Regions from separate parts of the Streptosporangium sp. NPDC000095 genome, predicted to be linked through region 1. Evidence: predicted binding sites of a transcription regulator. Region 1 holds the regulator's gene; the other holds the start of a gene.
The links. Region 1 encodes LexA, which represses DNA repair genes until DNA is damaged. Its sites were predicted from a motif close to TCGAACANNTGTTCGA; they were not measured.
Positions count from the first base shown of each region.

Region 2: the regulator LexA is predicted to act here: its motif matches at 2,861-2,876, upstream of ruvC (crossover junction endodeoxyribonuclease RuvC).

Region 1 covers NZ_JBIAZS010000012.1:75,195-82,471, reverse strand. The annotation lists gene ACFY3V_RS25375 (vitamin B12-dependent ribonucleotide reductase) at 1-2,585, opposite strand, end outside; gene nrdR (transcriptional regulator NrdR) at 2,670-3,131, opposite strand; gene ACFY3V_RS25365 (LysM peptidoglycan-binding domain-containing protein) at 3,617-3,889, opposite strand; gene lexA (transcriptional repressor LexA) at 4,780-5,490, shown strand; gene leuS (leucine--tRNA ligase) at 5,964-7,277, opposite strand, start outside.
Region 2 covers NZ_JBIAZS010000026.1:31,699-38,975, forward strand. The annotation lists gene pdxT (pyridoxal 5'-phosphate synthase glutaminase subunit PdxT) at 66-656, shown strand; gene ACFY3V_RS36920 (YebC/PmpR family DNA-binding transcriptional regulator) at 660-1,412, shown strand; gene ACFY3V_RS36925 (cation:proton antiporter) at 1,481-2,758, shown strand; gene ruvC (crossover junction endodeoxyribonuclease RuvC) at 2,909-3,496, shown strand; gene ruvA (Holliday junction branch migration protein RuvA) at 3,493-4,113, shown strand; gene ruvB (Holliday junction branch migration DNA helicase RuvB) at 4,160-5,218, shown strand; gene yajC (preprotein translocase subunit YajC) at 5,445-5,810, shown strand; gene secD (protein translocase subunit SecD) at 5,895-7,277, shown strand, end outside.

The sequences.
Region 1 (7,277 bases):
GGGTCCTCACCGCGCTGCTGCGCGGCGCGCTCGGAGGCGGAGAAGATCCCGAGGGCGGCGCGGTCGTCGTAGGGCAGGTGGTCCAGGGCCAGACGGCGGAAGATGTAGTCCATCACCGAGGCGGCGATACGGACGTCCGGGTCGTCGGTCATACCGGCCGGGTCGAAGCGCATGTTGACGAACTTGCCGACGTACGTCTCCAGCGGCACCCCGTACTGCAGGCCGATGGAGATGGCCACCGAGAACGCGTCCATGACGCCCGCGAGGGTCGACCCCTGCTTGGACATCTTCAGGAAGACCTCACCGAGGCCGTCGTCGGGATAGGACGAGGCGGTCATGTAGCCCTTGGCGCCTCCCACGGTGAAGCGGGTGGTGGTGCTGGGGCGCTGGTTGGGCATCCGGCGGCGGGTCGGGCGGCTGATCTCCACGACCTGGATCGCCGGCTCGGCGGGCTCCTCCTTCTCCTCGGTCTTCTTGCCCGAGGCCGAGAGGGGCTGGCCGACCTTGCAGTTGTCGCGATAGACCGCCAGGGCCTTCAGACCGAGCTTCCAGCCCTCCATGTAGACCTGCTCGATGTCCTCGATCGTCGCGGACTCGGGAAGGTTGACCGTCTTGGAGATGGCTCCGGACAGGAACGGCTGGGCCGCGGCCATCATGCGCACGTGGCCCATGGGCGCGATCGCGCGCTCGCCCATCGCGCAGTCGAACACCTCGTAGTGCTCGCGCCGCAGGCCGGGGGCGTCGACGACATGACCGTGCTCGGCGATGAACTCGACGATCGCCTCGACCTGCTCCTCCTGGTAGCCGAGCCGCCGCAGCGCGCGGGGAATCGTCTGGTTGACGATCTGCATGGAGCCGCCGCCGACGAGCTTCTTGAACTTGACCAGGGCGAGGTCGGGCTCGATGCCGGTGGTGTCGCAGTCCATCATCAGGCCGATGGTCCCGGTCGGGGCGAGGAGCGATGCCTGGGCGTTGCGGTAACCGTTCTTCTCACCGAGCCTGAGGCACTCGCTCCACTGGCTGGAGGCCTCACGGTGGATGGCACCGTCGATCTCGTCGAACGTGCGCAGGGCCTCGTTCGCGTCGTTGTGCTTGCGCATGACCCGCTTGTGCGCGTCGGCGTTGCGGGCGTAGCCGTCGTAGGGGCCCACGACCGCGGCGAGTTCGGCGCTGCGGCGGTAGGAGACGCCGGTCATCAGCGAGGTGATGGCCCCGGCGACCGCCCGGCCGCCGTCGGAGTCGTAGGCGTGGCCGGTGGCCATGAGCAGCGCGCCGAGGTTGGCGTAGCCGATGCCCAGCTGGCGGTAGGCGCGGGTGGTCTGGTCGATCTTCTCGGTCGGGAAGTCGGCGAAGGTGATGGAGACGTCCATCGCGGTGATGATCAGCTCGGTGATCTTCACGAAGTTCGCGATGTCGAAGGTGTCGTCGTCCTTCAGGAACTTCAGCAGGTTGATGCTCGCCAGGTTGCACGAGGAGTTGTCCAGGTGCAGGTATTCCGAGCAGGGGTTGCTGGCGGTGATGCGACCCGTCTCCGGGCTGGTGTGCCAGTCGTTGATCGTGTCGTCGTACTGGACCCCGGGGTCGGCGCACTCCCAGGCGGCCTTGCCCATCTTGCGGAACAGCTCTCTGGCGTCGATCTTCTCGATGACCTCGCCGGTGAGGCGGGCGCGCAGGCCGAACTCCTCACCGTTCTCCACCGCGCGCATGAACTCGTCGGAGACGCGCACCGAGTTGTTGGCGTTCTGGTACTGGACGGAGACGATGTCCTTGCCGCCCAGGTCCATGTCGAACCCGGCGTCACGGAGGGCGCGGATCTTGTCCTCCTCGCGCGCCTTGGTCTCGACGAACTCCTCGATGTCGGGGTGGTCGACGTCGAGGACGACCATCTTGGCGGCGCGGCGGGTGGCGCCCCCGGACTTGATGGTGCCCGCGGAGGCGTCCGCGCCGCGCATGAAGGAGACCGGGCCGCTGGCGGTGCCCCCGCTGGAGAGCAGTTCCTTGGAGGAACGGATCCTGGAGAGGTTGACGCCGGAGCCGGACCCCCCCTTGAAGATCACACCCTCTTCCTTGTACCAGTCGAGGATCGACTCCATCTGGTCGTCGACGGCCAGGATGAAGCACGCGCTGACCTGCTGCGGCGAGGCGGTGCCGACGTTGAACCAGACGGGCGAGTTGAAGCTGAAGACCTGGTTGGCCAGAGCGTGCTTGAGCTCGTGGTCGAAGATCTCGGCGTCCTCGTCGGTGGCGAAGTAACCGTGCTCGACCGCCGTACGCGTGTAGACGCCCACCACCCGGTCGATCAGCTGCTTGAGGCTCCACTCCCGCTGCGGGGTGCCGACCGCGCCGCGGAAGTACTTGGTGGTCACGATGTTGGCGGCGTTGACCGACCACGACCGGGGGAACTCGACACCGCGCTGCTCGAAGTTGATCGAGCCGTCGCGCCAGTTGGTCATGACGACGTCACGGCGCTCCCAGACCAGCTCGTCATAGGGATGCACGCCTGGCGTGGTGAAGATGCGCTTCATCTTCAGACCCTTACGTGGCCTCTTGCCTCCACGTGTCACCGCACCGGCGGTCTCCGTCATGACTTCCCCCTCCTGGGGCTCCGTGGAACCCTCGAATCGGACCACACCAACGCGCCGCATCACCCCCGGCGCCCGGGGTCTGTATCAGTCCTGCTTGGTGGAGCGCTCCGCCCGGAGTCGCTCGATCTCCGCCTCGAAGTCGGCCAGCGTCTCGAAACCGCGATAGACGGAGGCGAACCGTAGGTACGCCACCTCGTCCAGTTCGCGGAGCGGGCCCAGGATGGCCAGCCCGACCTCGTGGGCCGCGATCTCGGCGCATCCGGTGGCCCGGATGCTCTCCTCGACTCGCTGGCCCAGCTGCGCCAGGGAATCCTCACTGACGGACCGCCCCTGGCACGCCCGCCGGACCCCGGCGATCACCTTGTCCCTGAAAAACGGCTCCGTCACACCGCTGCGCTTGCTCACCATGAGCAGAACGGTCTCCTGCGTGGTGAACCTGCGCCCGCATTCCGAGCACGTGCGCCTGCGGCGGATCGCCCCGCCGTCCTCGGTGGCCCGGCTGTCGATGACTCGCGTGTCTAGATGGCGACAGAACGGACAATGCACGCGTGTCGCCTCCTTGACCTACCGAAGCGGCCGACCCACCTCACCTACCCACGACACGCACGGCCAGACGCCCGCGCACACATCTCGAAGAGTCGAGATGCGGTAATGGAAACACAAGCTGTGGTGAAGTGTTGCGATGCAGCCACTAGATGTTGTGGTCCAACCGTAGAAGTGCTCGACCATGAACGCAAGTTGAAACGACCTTGCGGCACGAAGTCGCTGATCAGCCCGCACATCCCGGCGTGTCGCCACCCATGCGAGACCCCTCTCGCCCCGGACGCCTCTCGTCTCACAGTCGCCCCAGACGACCCGTCGGACGAGTCCCTCGCATCCCCTCTCACACCCCTCGCCCCACCCGCGCCGCCGACCCGCCCCACCCCGCCGGAACGAGGCCCGCCCCTCTCGCCGGCCGCCCCGCCGGAGCCCGGCCGGGCGCCGCAGCGGTCCCACGAGCCCCGGCCCGATCGCCGGAGCCCGGACCGGCCTCACCTCACGGAGACGAGGCCCTCCGGGAGATAGAGCCGGGTCCCCGGCCGGACCTCCGAGCCGGACAGCCCGTTGAGGTCCATGATGCGACGGACCGCCGAGCCGGTGTCCGCCTCCTTCGTCAACGCGTCCGCGATCTCCCACAGCGTGTCGTCCGCGTGCACCGTGATCCGCGGCAGCCCCTCAAGGCCCGCCCGCTCGTCCGCCGCGACCATGTCGATGCGTCCGCCGATCCAGAGCACCGCCAGGCTGAACAGTGCGAGCACCGCCACCACGACGATCCTTCCACGCCGGGTGAGTCGAAGGGGCCGCCGAACCGCTCCCTTCCGGCCGACACCCGGCCGGCGGGTGCCCACCGAGGATGCCGTCGCCGATCGCGGCGCCCTCCTCGGCCCGGCCCCGCGTCCGGCTCCCCGTTCCGGATCACGCCCGGACCACCGTCCCCGCCCAAGGCCGGGGCTCCACCCCCGCCCACGCCCGAGCGACCGCCTCGCCTCGCGGCCAGGACTCCGCCCAGGCTCACGCCCGGACGCCCCGCCGGGCTTTCGCTCGGACTCACGCGAGGCCCGCCCCGGCTCTCGCCCACGCTTTCGCCCGGACTCCCGAGCGGATTCCCGTCTCATCTCGCGGCCGGACCTTCGCGCGGCCTCACGGCCGGATCCTCGCCCGGGCTCACGCTCGAAGACCCGCTCGGGCTCCCCGCCGGACCTTCGCCCCGGCTCGCGGCCGAGGCGTGCCCTCGGCACCGGTCCTGACACCGGCACCGAGTCCCACACGGCCTCCCACCCCTGCTTCGCCTCGGATCTCCGCCCGGACTCCGGCGCGGGACCGGGTTCCGGCTCCGGTCTCGGGGGCGGCACGAGCCGCAGGCGCGGCGCTCCCGGTGATCGCTGCGCCGCCCGGGACCTCGGCGCGATCCTGGATCGTGGTGTCGTCGCGGTCGGTTTCACGGTGGCCCCCCATCCCCTCGACCTGGCCGAACACATGTCGAAGAAAGATCGGTGAATCGAACACGATGTCGATCGAACTCCCGTACGATGTTGTACACCACGGCGTCGCCGATTTCGAGGACATTCGAACAATTGTTTGAGTATGATCTTCGGCCGAGGTATGGTCGCTGTGTGCGACGTGTTAAATACAGACCGGGAGGCGAGGAGTTCGTATGAGCCAGCACAACGAGAACGGTTCGGCCGCCAGCGACCTGGCGGTGCGAAGGCGTGACTCCCTTGGCCTCACCCCCAGGCAGCGGAAGATCCTTGAGGTGATCCGCGATTCCGTGCAGCAGCGCGGCTATCCGCCGTCCATGCGGGAGATCGGCGAAGCGGTGCAGCTCACCAGCACCTCCAGCGTGTCGCACCAGTTGACGGCTTTGCAGCGCAAGGGCTACCTGCGGCGTGATCCGCACCGCCCCCGCGCCTTGGAGGTCCGCCTTCCCGGCGAGCCCGTGCTGTGGGTTGATCCCGACTCCGGTGAGGACGAGACTCCGGTCAGCCGTCCGACCGCCGCCTATGTGCCCCTCGTCGGTCAGATCGCCGCCGGTGGCCCCATCCTCGCCGAGGAGAGCATCGAAGACGTCTTCGCCCTGCCCAGGCAGCTTGTCGGTGAGGGTACGCTCTTCCTCCTCCAGGTGACCGGCGACTCGATGATCGAGGCCGCCATCGCCAACGGTGACTGGGTGGTCGTGCGCCAGCAGCCGGTCGCCGACAACGGCGACGTGGTCGCCGCGATGATCGACGGCGAGGCCACGGTCAAGACCTTCAAGCGCAGAGACGGCCACGTCTGGCTGGTCCCGCACAACCCCAACTACGACCCGATCCCCGGCGACGAGGCCACCGTGCTCGGCAAGGTCGTCGCGGTCCTCCGCAAGCTCTGACGCGAGCGTCCCACGCAGGCTCCTCACCGCTCTCCACGGGCTCCGGCCCGTGGAGGCGTCGCCGCCTGAGAGCGTCACCCGGCACGCGGGTCCGGACCGAGCCACACCGTGGTTACGCGAGCTCGGCATCACGCGCCTCCGGCTTTCTGTGCGACACGCCATAGAACGACACGCCGGATGGGGTCCGACATCAGATGTCGGGCCCCATCCGGCGTTCTCAGGTGATGGGATATCCCCGGGAAGATCTCTCGCCGGCGGGCACGGAAACCCACCCGGCGAGGCCGAGATGGAGGCCCGCCGCTTGAAGCGGCACGGGTTCTCCCCCGAAGTGGTCACGGGGACACGCCGGCCGAGTTGACGCGCGACACCCGGGATGCCCTCGCAAGGGCACCCCGAGTCCGTAGCGACCCCGCGAGACGTCCGCGGCCGGTCACTCAGCAGTCCGTCGTCCGCGGCGAGGGCACGCGGGACGACTACGGCACGATGTTGACCAGCTTGGGCGCGCGGACGATCACCTTGCGCGGCGTGCCGGACAGGAAGGGCTGAACCTTCTCCGACCGCAGGGCCAGCAACTCCAGGTCCGCCTCGGAGATCTCCGGGGAGACCTCCAGCCGGTCGCGCACCTTGCCCGCGACCTGGACGACGCAGGTGACCGACTCCTGGACCAGCAGCGCCGGGTCGGCCACCGGCCAGCCCGCGGTGGCGACCGAGGCGGCGTGTCCCAGCCGCTCCCAGCCCTCCTCCGCCGCGTACGGCGCGACCAGAGACAGCATGACCGCGAGGGTCTCGGCGGCCTCCCTGACCGCCGGGTCGGCGGCGCCGGGGCCGGAGTCGATGGCCTTGCGTGCCGCGCTCGTCAGCTCCATCATGCGGGCCACCGCGACGTTGAAGCGGTGCGACTCGACCAGCTTGGTGACCTCGTCGATGGTGTGGTGGACGACCTTGCGCAGGTTCAGGTCTCCCGCGGTGACGTCGACGCCGGGCGCGGAGGCCGCGCCGGCCTCCGCCATCACGCGGAACGCGCGGGCGAGGAACTTCTGCGAGGCCGCCGGAGAGACGTCGGACCAGTCGATGTCGTCCTCGGGCGGTCCGGCGAAGACGACGGTCAGCCTGACCGCGTCGACACCGTAGGCGTCGATCTGCTGGCCCAGGTCGACGCCGTTGCCCAGCGACTTGGACATCGCCTTGCCCTGGTTGATGACCTGCCCCTGGTTCAGCAGGCGGGTGAAGGGCTCGACGAAGTCGACCATTCCCATGTCGTGCAGGACCTTGGTGAAGAACCTGGCGTACAGCAGGTGCAGCACGGCGTGCTCGACACCGCCGATGTACTGGTCGATCGGACCCCACCTGCGCACGCGCTCGACGTCGAACGGCCCCTCGTCGTAGGCCGGGTCGACGTAGCGCAGGAAGTACCACGAGGAGTCGACGAAGGTGTCCATCGTGTCGGTGTCGCGCTTCGCCGGGCCGCCGCACTTGGGGCAGGAGACGTTGACCCAGTCTTCGGCCGAGGCGAGCGGGGAGATGCCCTTGGGCGCCAGGGCCTCGCCACGCATGTCGGGCAGGGTGACGGGCAGCTGGTCGTCGGGGACGGGGACCTCGCCGCAGTCGGCGCAGTGAATGATCGGGATCGGGCAGCCCCAGAAGCGCTGGCGGGACAGCAGCCAGTCGCGCAGCCGGAAGTTGACCGTGAAGTGACCGGTGCCCCGCTCGCTCAGCACCTCGATGATCTTCCGGATCGCCTCGGCCTTGGCCAGGCCGTCCAGCGGGCCGGAGTTGACCATTGCGCC
Region 2 (7,277 bases), on a different contig from region 1:
TTGGGGCCGTCCAAGGGGTGGCCATACGCTGAAGGGGCACTCCACCCGTACGGGAAGGACCATCGGTGACCATCGTCCCCACGATCGGCGTGTTCGCGCTGCAAGGAGACGTGCGCGAGCACACTCGCTCCCTGGAGGCGGTGGGCGCGAGAGCGGTCGCCGTACGGCGCCCCCGCGAGCTGGAGGCGGTCGACGGCCTCGTCATCCCCGGTGGCGAGTCCACCACGATGTGGAAACTCGCCGAGACCTTCGAGCTGCTCGAACCACTCCGGATGCGGATCAAGGCGGGAATGCCCGCCTACGGCTCCTGCGCCGGGATGATCATGCTGGCCGACCGGATCGAGGGCGGGATCGAAGGCCAGCAGACGATCGGAGGCATCGACATGGTCGTCCGCCGCAACGCCTTCGGACGCCAGGTCGACTCCTTCGAGGCCGACATCGACTTCGCCGGTCGCGGCAGCACGCGGGCCGTCTTCATCCGCGCACCCTGGGTGGAATCGGTGGGTTCGGAGGTCGAAGTGCTGGCACTGGCCGAACCTGGGGATAGGATCGTCGCGGTCCGTCAAGGACCGTTGCTCGCCACGTCCTTCCACCCGGAACTTACCGGGGATGTCGGTGTGCATTCATATTTCGCTGAGATGGTGAGGGAGCTCTAGGCGATGTCCGGCCACTCCAAATGGGCGACGACGAAGCACAAGAAGGCCGCGCTCGATTCCAAGCGCGGCAAGCTGTTCGCCAAGCTCATCAAGAACATCGAGGTCGCGGCTCGGACGGGCGGACCCGATCCGGACGGCAACCCGACGCTGTACGACGCCATCACCAAGGCGCGCAAGAGTTCGGTCCCGATCGACAACATCGAGCGTGCCCGTAAGCGCGGCGGTGGTCTCGAGGCCGGCGGCGCCGACTGGCAGACCATTATGTACGAGGGTTACGCCCCCGGCGGCGTCGCGGTGCTGATCGAGTGCCTCACCGACAACCGCAACCGCGCGGCCTCCGAGGTCCGCGTCGCGCTGACCCGCAACGGCGGCTCGCTGGCCGACCCGGGTTCGGTGTCCTACATGTTCAACCGCAAGGGTGTCGTGCTCGTCCCCAAGGGCGAGCTGGGTGAGGACGACGTGCTGGTCGCGGTCCTCGACGCGGGTGCCGAGGAGGTCAACGACCTGGGCGACCAGTTCGAGGTCGTCTCGGAGGCCACCGACCTCGTCCCGGTCCGCAAGGCCCTGCAGGAGGCCGGGATCGACTACGACTCGGCCGAGTCCAGCTTCATGCCGACGCTGAACGTCCCGCTGGACGAGGAGGGCGCCCGCAAGGTCTTCAGGCTGATCGACGCCCTTGAGGACAGCGACGACGTGCAGAACGTCTGGGCCAACTTCGACGTCTCCGACGAGGTCATGGAGAAGCTCGACGCGTAGTCCGATTTTTCGGACCTCGCGCTGCTCGTGAGGTTTGTCCGCGTGGTCCAGGGCAGATCACGCGGACAATGGGCAATCCTGACCTCATCTTCGCCGTGGCGGGCGTTGCCGCGCTGCTCGCGGCCACACTGCCGCGACTTCTCAACCGCCGCCCCTTCTCGCTGCCCCTCGCCTGCCTGCTGGTCGGTCTGGTCCTCTACGCCCTGCCCCTGGAGCTGCCCGATCCCGATCCGGTGGCCCACCGGACACTGGTCGAGCACGTCACCGAGATCTGCGTGCTGGTCTCGCTCATGGGCGCGGGGCTGGCCATCAACCGGCCCTTCGGGCGGCGCGGCTGGTCCTCGACCTGGCGCCTGCTCGGGTGGACACTCCCGCTCACCGTCCTCGCCGTGGCCGCCGCCGCGTACGGCCTGCTCGGCTGGCCCCTCGCGGCGGCGTTGCTGCTGGGCGCGGTCCTCGCGCCGACCGACCCGGTGCTCGCCTCCGACGTTCAGGTCGGCGAGCCCGTCGACTCGGAGAAGGCCGACGACGAGGTCCGCTTCGCCCTCACCTCCGAGGCGGGCCTCAACGACGGCCTGGCCTTCCCCCTGGTGTACGCCGCCATCACGCTGGCCGTCAGCGGGGGGACCGGCTGGATCGGCGAGTGGGCGCTGGTGGACCTGCTCTACCGGTGCGTCGCGGGCGTGGTGTGCGGCCTGCTGATCGGCAAAGGGCTGGGGCGGCTGTTCTTCCGTGCCGAGAAGCCCGACCTGCGGCTGGCCGAGCACCGCGACGGCTTCGTGGCGCTGGCCGCGACGTTCCTGGCCTACGGCCTCACCGAGCTGGTGCACGGGTACGGCTTCATCGCGGTGTTCGTGACCGCCTGCACCATCAGGGCGGCCGAGCGCAGCCACGGCTACAACGGGGTGCTGCACGGCTTCATAGAGCAGATCGAGCGGCTGTTCACCGCCTGGCTGCTCCTGCTGCTCGGAGGCTTCGTCGCGGTGGGGGGACTGTCCGCGCTCACCTGGCGGGGCGCCGCGGTCGGCCTGTCGCTGCTGCTCGTCATCCGGCCGCTGGTCGGGTGGCTCTCCCTGCTGAGAGGCAGGGCGGGGCCGCGCGAGCGCGTCGTGGCGGCGTTCTTCGGCGTCCGCGGCATCGGCTCGTTGTTCTACCTCGCCTACGCCCTCGGCCAGGCCGACTTCGGCGTACCCGCCGAGGAGATCTGGGCCGTGGTCGCCTTCACCGCGATGGCCTCCCTGGTGATCCACGGAATCTCGGCCTCGCCGGCGATGAACCGCCTGGACCTGCTGCGCGACCGGGCAGGGAACGACCGTGACGCGGAACCCGCCACCCAGCACCCGTGAGACGGATCCCCTGGAGGCGGTGAGCCGGCGCCTGCCGCTCCGCCTCTCGACGGACCGGGGGAGAGCCGTGCGCGGGATGCTCTCACGCGGTAGAGTCTGCCACCGAACAGATGTTCGGCGAGCGGAGGCGTGTCGGTGCGATTGCCCGAGTTGCGGGTGATGGGGGTTGATCCGGGGCTCACCCGATGCGGGCTCGGCGCCGTCGAGGGGCGGCCCGGCGCACCGCTGAGCCTGATCAAAGTGGGGGTCGTCCGCACCCCCGCCGACGACGAGATCGGCGCCCGGCTGGTGGCGATCGAGGCGGGCATCGAGCAGTGGCTCGACGAGGTCCGGCCCGACGCGGTGGCCGTGGAGCGGGTCTTCGCCCAGCACAACCTCAGGACCGTGATGGGCACCGCCCAGGCCTCCGCCGTGGCGATCCTGTGCGCCTCCCGCAGGGGCCTGCCGGTCGCGCTGCACACGCCTTCCGAGGTCAAGGCCGCGATCACCGGCAGCGGCACGGCGGACAAGCAGCAGGTCGGCACGATGGTGACCCGCCTGCTGAGGCTGGACGCGATGCCCAAGCCCGCCGACGCCGCCGACGCGCTCGCCCTCGCGATCTGCCACGTGTGGCGGGGCGGGGCACAGAGCAGGCTGGCCGAGGCCGCCGCGAAGGCCGCGAGCGCCTCCGGCACGACCCCCGCCGCCTACTTCCGGAGTCGTGGCAGGGCCGGACACCCGAGAGGAACCGCGAAGTGATCGCCTCGGTGCGAGGACAGGTGACCGCGATCGCGCCCGACGGTGCGGTCGTCGAGGTCGGCGGGGTGGGAGTCCTCGTGCACTGCACGCCGGGCACCCTGGCGACGCTCAGGACGGGGGAGGAGGCCAGGCTGGCCACCTCGCTGGTGGTCCGCGAGGAGTCGCTCACGCTGTTCGGCTTCGCCACCGAGGACGAGCGCGGCACCTTCGAGATGCTGCAGACGGCGAGCGGGGTCGGCCCCAAGGTCGCCCTCGCGATGCTGGCCGTGCACACTCCCAACGCGCTCCGGGTGGCCGTGGCCTCCGCCGACGTCAAGGCGCTGACCAGGGTCCCCGGGGTGGGGCCGAAGGGTGCCCAGCGGATCATCGTCGACCTCAAGAACAAGCTCGGCACTCCCGAGGAGGCCGTCAGCGCCGCGCTCGACGGCAGAGCCGTCGCGCCCGCCTGGCGGGGTCAGGTCCACTCGGGGCTGGTCGGTCTTGGCTACTCGGCGCGGGACGCCGACGAGGCGGTCGCCGCCGTCGAGTCCCAGGCCGACGCCGAGATGGCCGAGGGCCGCACCCCCCAGGTGGCGCCCCTGCTCAAGGCGGCCCTCCGCGCGCTGAGCGTGCGATGAGGGGCGCGGGTGAGTCCGCCGTACGGCGGGACGAGGGAGGGGCGGCGTGAGTTCCGACCGTGATCTGGTGTCGCCGGACGCCGAGGGCGACGAGAGATATATCGAGGCGGCGCTGCGGCCCAAGCGGCTGGAGGAGTTCATCGGCCAGGCGCGGGTGCGCGAGCAGCTGTCACTGGTGTTGCAGAGCGCGCTGCGACGCAACAGGCCGCCGGATCACGTGCTGATGAGCGGCGGTCCCGGACTGGGCAAGACGACCCTCTCCATGATCATCGCGACCGAGCTCTCCGTGCCCATCCGGATCACCTCCGGGCCCGCGCTGGAGCGGGCCGGTGACCTCGCGGCGATCCTGTCGACGCTCTCGGAGGGCGAGGTCCTGTTCATCGACGAGATCCATCGCATGGCGAGGCCCGCCGAGGAGATGCTCTACCTCGCGATGGAGGACTTCCGCGTCGACATCGTGGTGGGCAAGGGGCCGGGGGCGACCGCGATCCCACTGGAGATCGCTCCGTTCACCCTGGTCGGGGCCACCACACGGGCCGGGATGCTCCCCGCGCCGCTGCGCGATCGCTTCGGTTTCGTCGCACACATGGACTTCTACGGGGTCGCCGAGCTGGAGGAGGTGCTGCACCGCTCCTCGCGTCTGCTGGGCGTCGCGCTCCCCGGCGACGCCGCCCGCGAGATCGCCGGCCGTTCCCGGGGCACCCCCCGCATCGCCAACCGGCTGCTGCGCCGGGTCCGCGACTTCGCCGAGGTGCGCGCCGAGGGGGTGGTCACCCGGGACGTCGCCTCCGCCGCGCTCAACCTCTACGAGGTCGACGCCGAAGGGCTCGACCGGCTCGACCGGGCGGTGCTCGGAGCGCTGCTGCGCAAGTTCGGCGGCGGGCCGGTGGGGCTGTCGACGCTGGCGGTGGCCGTGGGGGAGGAACCGGAGACGGTCGAGGTGGTCGCCGAGCCGTTCCTGGTGCGGCAGGGACTCCTCGCCCGGACCCCCCGTGGCCGGGTCGCGACCGCCGCGGCCTGGACCCACCTGGGTCTGGTCCCCCCGCCCGACGCCTTCGGTGCCTCGTTTCTCATCGATCTTGAGGATGATGCCGGGCAAATCTAGCGTTGGGAGTCGGTAGGGAAGTCGTACGGGATTGATCACAGAACGATGACAACTGTATCGAAATGGGAACTTCCCTGCGAGCCGAATCGTGACTTCGTTGCCCCGCTCTTAACAGCTCGCCTAAACTCCGAGCCTTGGCTGGCTGTGTAGGCTGACGTGCTGAGCGGCGTGGTCGTATGTGGCGTCCGGTTTTCGCCGGTCAATCTTCAAGAAAAGGAGCGGCCCTGTGGGCGGCAACTATTCGAGCCTGATCATGATCGCTCTCATGGTCGTGGTGTTCTACTTCCTGCTTATCCGGCCGCAGCGCAAGCGGCAGCAGGAGCAGCTCAAGATGCAGAACAGTCTCACGCCGGGCACCGGTGTCATGACCACGACGGGCCTCTTCGGGACCGTGGTGGCCATCGACAACGAGGACGTGATCCTGGAGATCGCCCCCGGTGTGGAGACCCGCTGGGTCAAGGCGGCGATCGGCCGTGTCCTGGTTCCCGTCGACGACGCGGAGGAGGAGAATGTCAAGGCTGTCGACCGCGATTTCGCGGAGACGGCGGAACAGCAGGGTGTAGACCACGACACGACGAGCAAGAAGCCGTGAGTAGCCTCACCTCCAACCCCCTATAACCGAAAGAACTGACGACCAGTGGCCCGACCGACCAGCGGCCAGAGCAGACCGGGGCGCATGCTCCTGGTGCTTCTGGCGATCATTCTCGCCATGGGCGGGGCGATGCTCCTCAACAAGGCGTACACGCCGGAGTATGGCCTCGACCTCGCCGGCGGCACGACCGTGACGCTCCAGCCCATCACGCCGAACGGGGGCGCTCCCTCGCAGGAGAGCCTCGACCTCGCCGTGAACATCATCCGTGAGCGGGTGAACGGCAGCGGCATCTCCGACGCCGAGGTCGCCAAATCCGGTGACAACATCGTCATCTCCGTTCCCGGAGCAGGCCAGGAGGAAGTCGTCAAGCTGGTCGGCACCACCGCGGAGCTGAGGTTCCGCCAAGTGCTGGCGATCGGGGCCGGGTCACCTCCGCCCCCGGGGCAGCTCTCCACCGAGGCGCCGACGCCGACACCGTCCCCTGCGAGCACCGAATCCGGGCGCAAGGGGTCCAAGGAGCCCAAGCCCGCCGAGTCGGTGACTCCGAAGCCCGACGCGACCGCCGCGCCCGACACGGACGCCTCTCCGGCCGGTCGTGCCCTGTCGTCGGCACTCACCAACCCGAGCCCCGGCGCCACCGCCGCGCCCTCCGCCGAGCCGAGCGGTGACAAGCCCGCCAAGCCGGACGCGAGTGCCGCGCCCGAGACCAGCGCCGTGCCGACGACCCCGCCGACGGCGGCCGACGACCCGATGGCGGGCGTCGACCCCACCGGGATCGACCCGGAGGCGCTCAAGCAGTTCCAGGCGCTCGACTGCGCCAAGGACGCGGGCCGCGGGGCACAGGACGCGCCGGACAAGCAGTACGTGGGCTGCAGCCAGGACGGCGGCACCAAGTTCGTGCTGGAGAAGGCGGCCGTCACCGGCACCTCGATCGACACCGCGTCCTCCGGCGTCGACCAGACCACCGGTGAGTGGCTCGTCCAGCTCTCCTTCAAGGGCCAGGGCCCCGACCAGTGGTCGAAGGTCACCACCACCGCCTTCAACTCGCAGGCCCCCCGCAACCAGGTCGCCATGGTCCTCGACGGTGTGATCATCTCCGCGCCCGTCATCCAGGAGCCCATCACCGGCGGCCGGGCGCAGATCTCCGGCAGCTTCAACCAGGTGACGGCCGACGAGCTGGCCAACCAGCTCAAGTACGGCGCGCTGCCGCTGAAGTTCGAGAAGAGCTCCATCGAGGAGGTCTCCTCCACGCTGGGCGCCGACCAGCTGCGCGGCGGCCTCATCGCGGGCGCGATCGGCCTTCTGCTGGTCGTGATCTACTCGATGCTCTACTACCGGGGTCTGGGCGTCGTGTCGGTGCTGAGCCTCCTGGTCGCCACGATCCTGACCTACCAGTCCGTCGTGCTGCTCGGCGCGTTCGCGGGCTTCCGCCTCTCGCTGCCGCACGTCATCGGACTGATCGTCTCG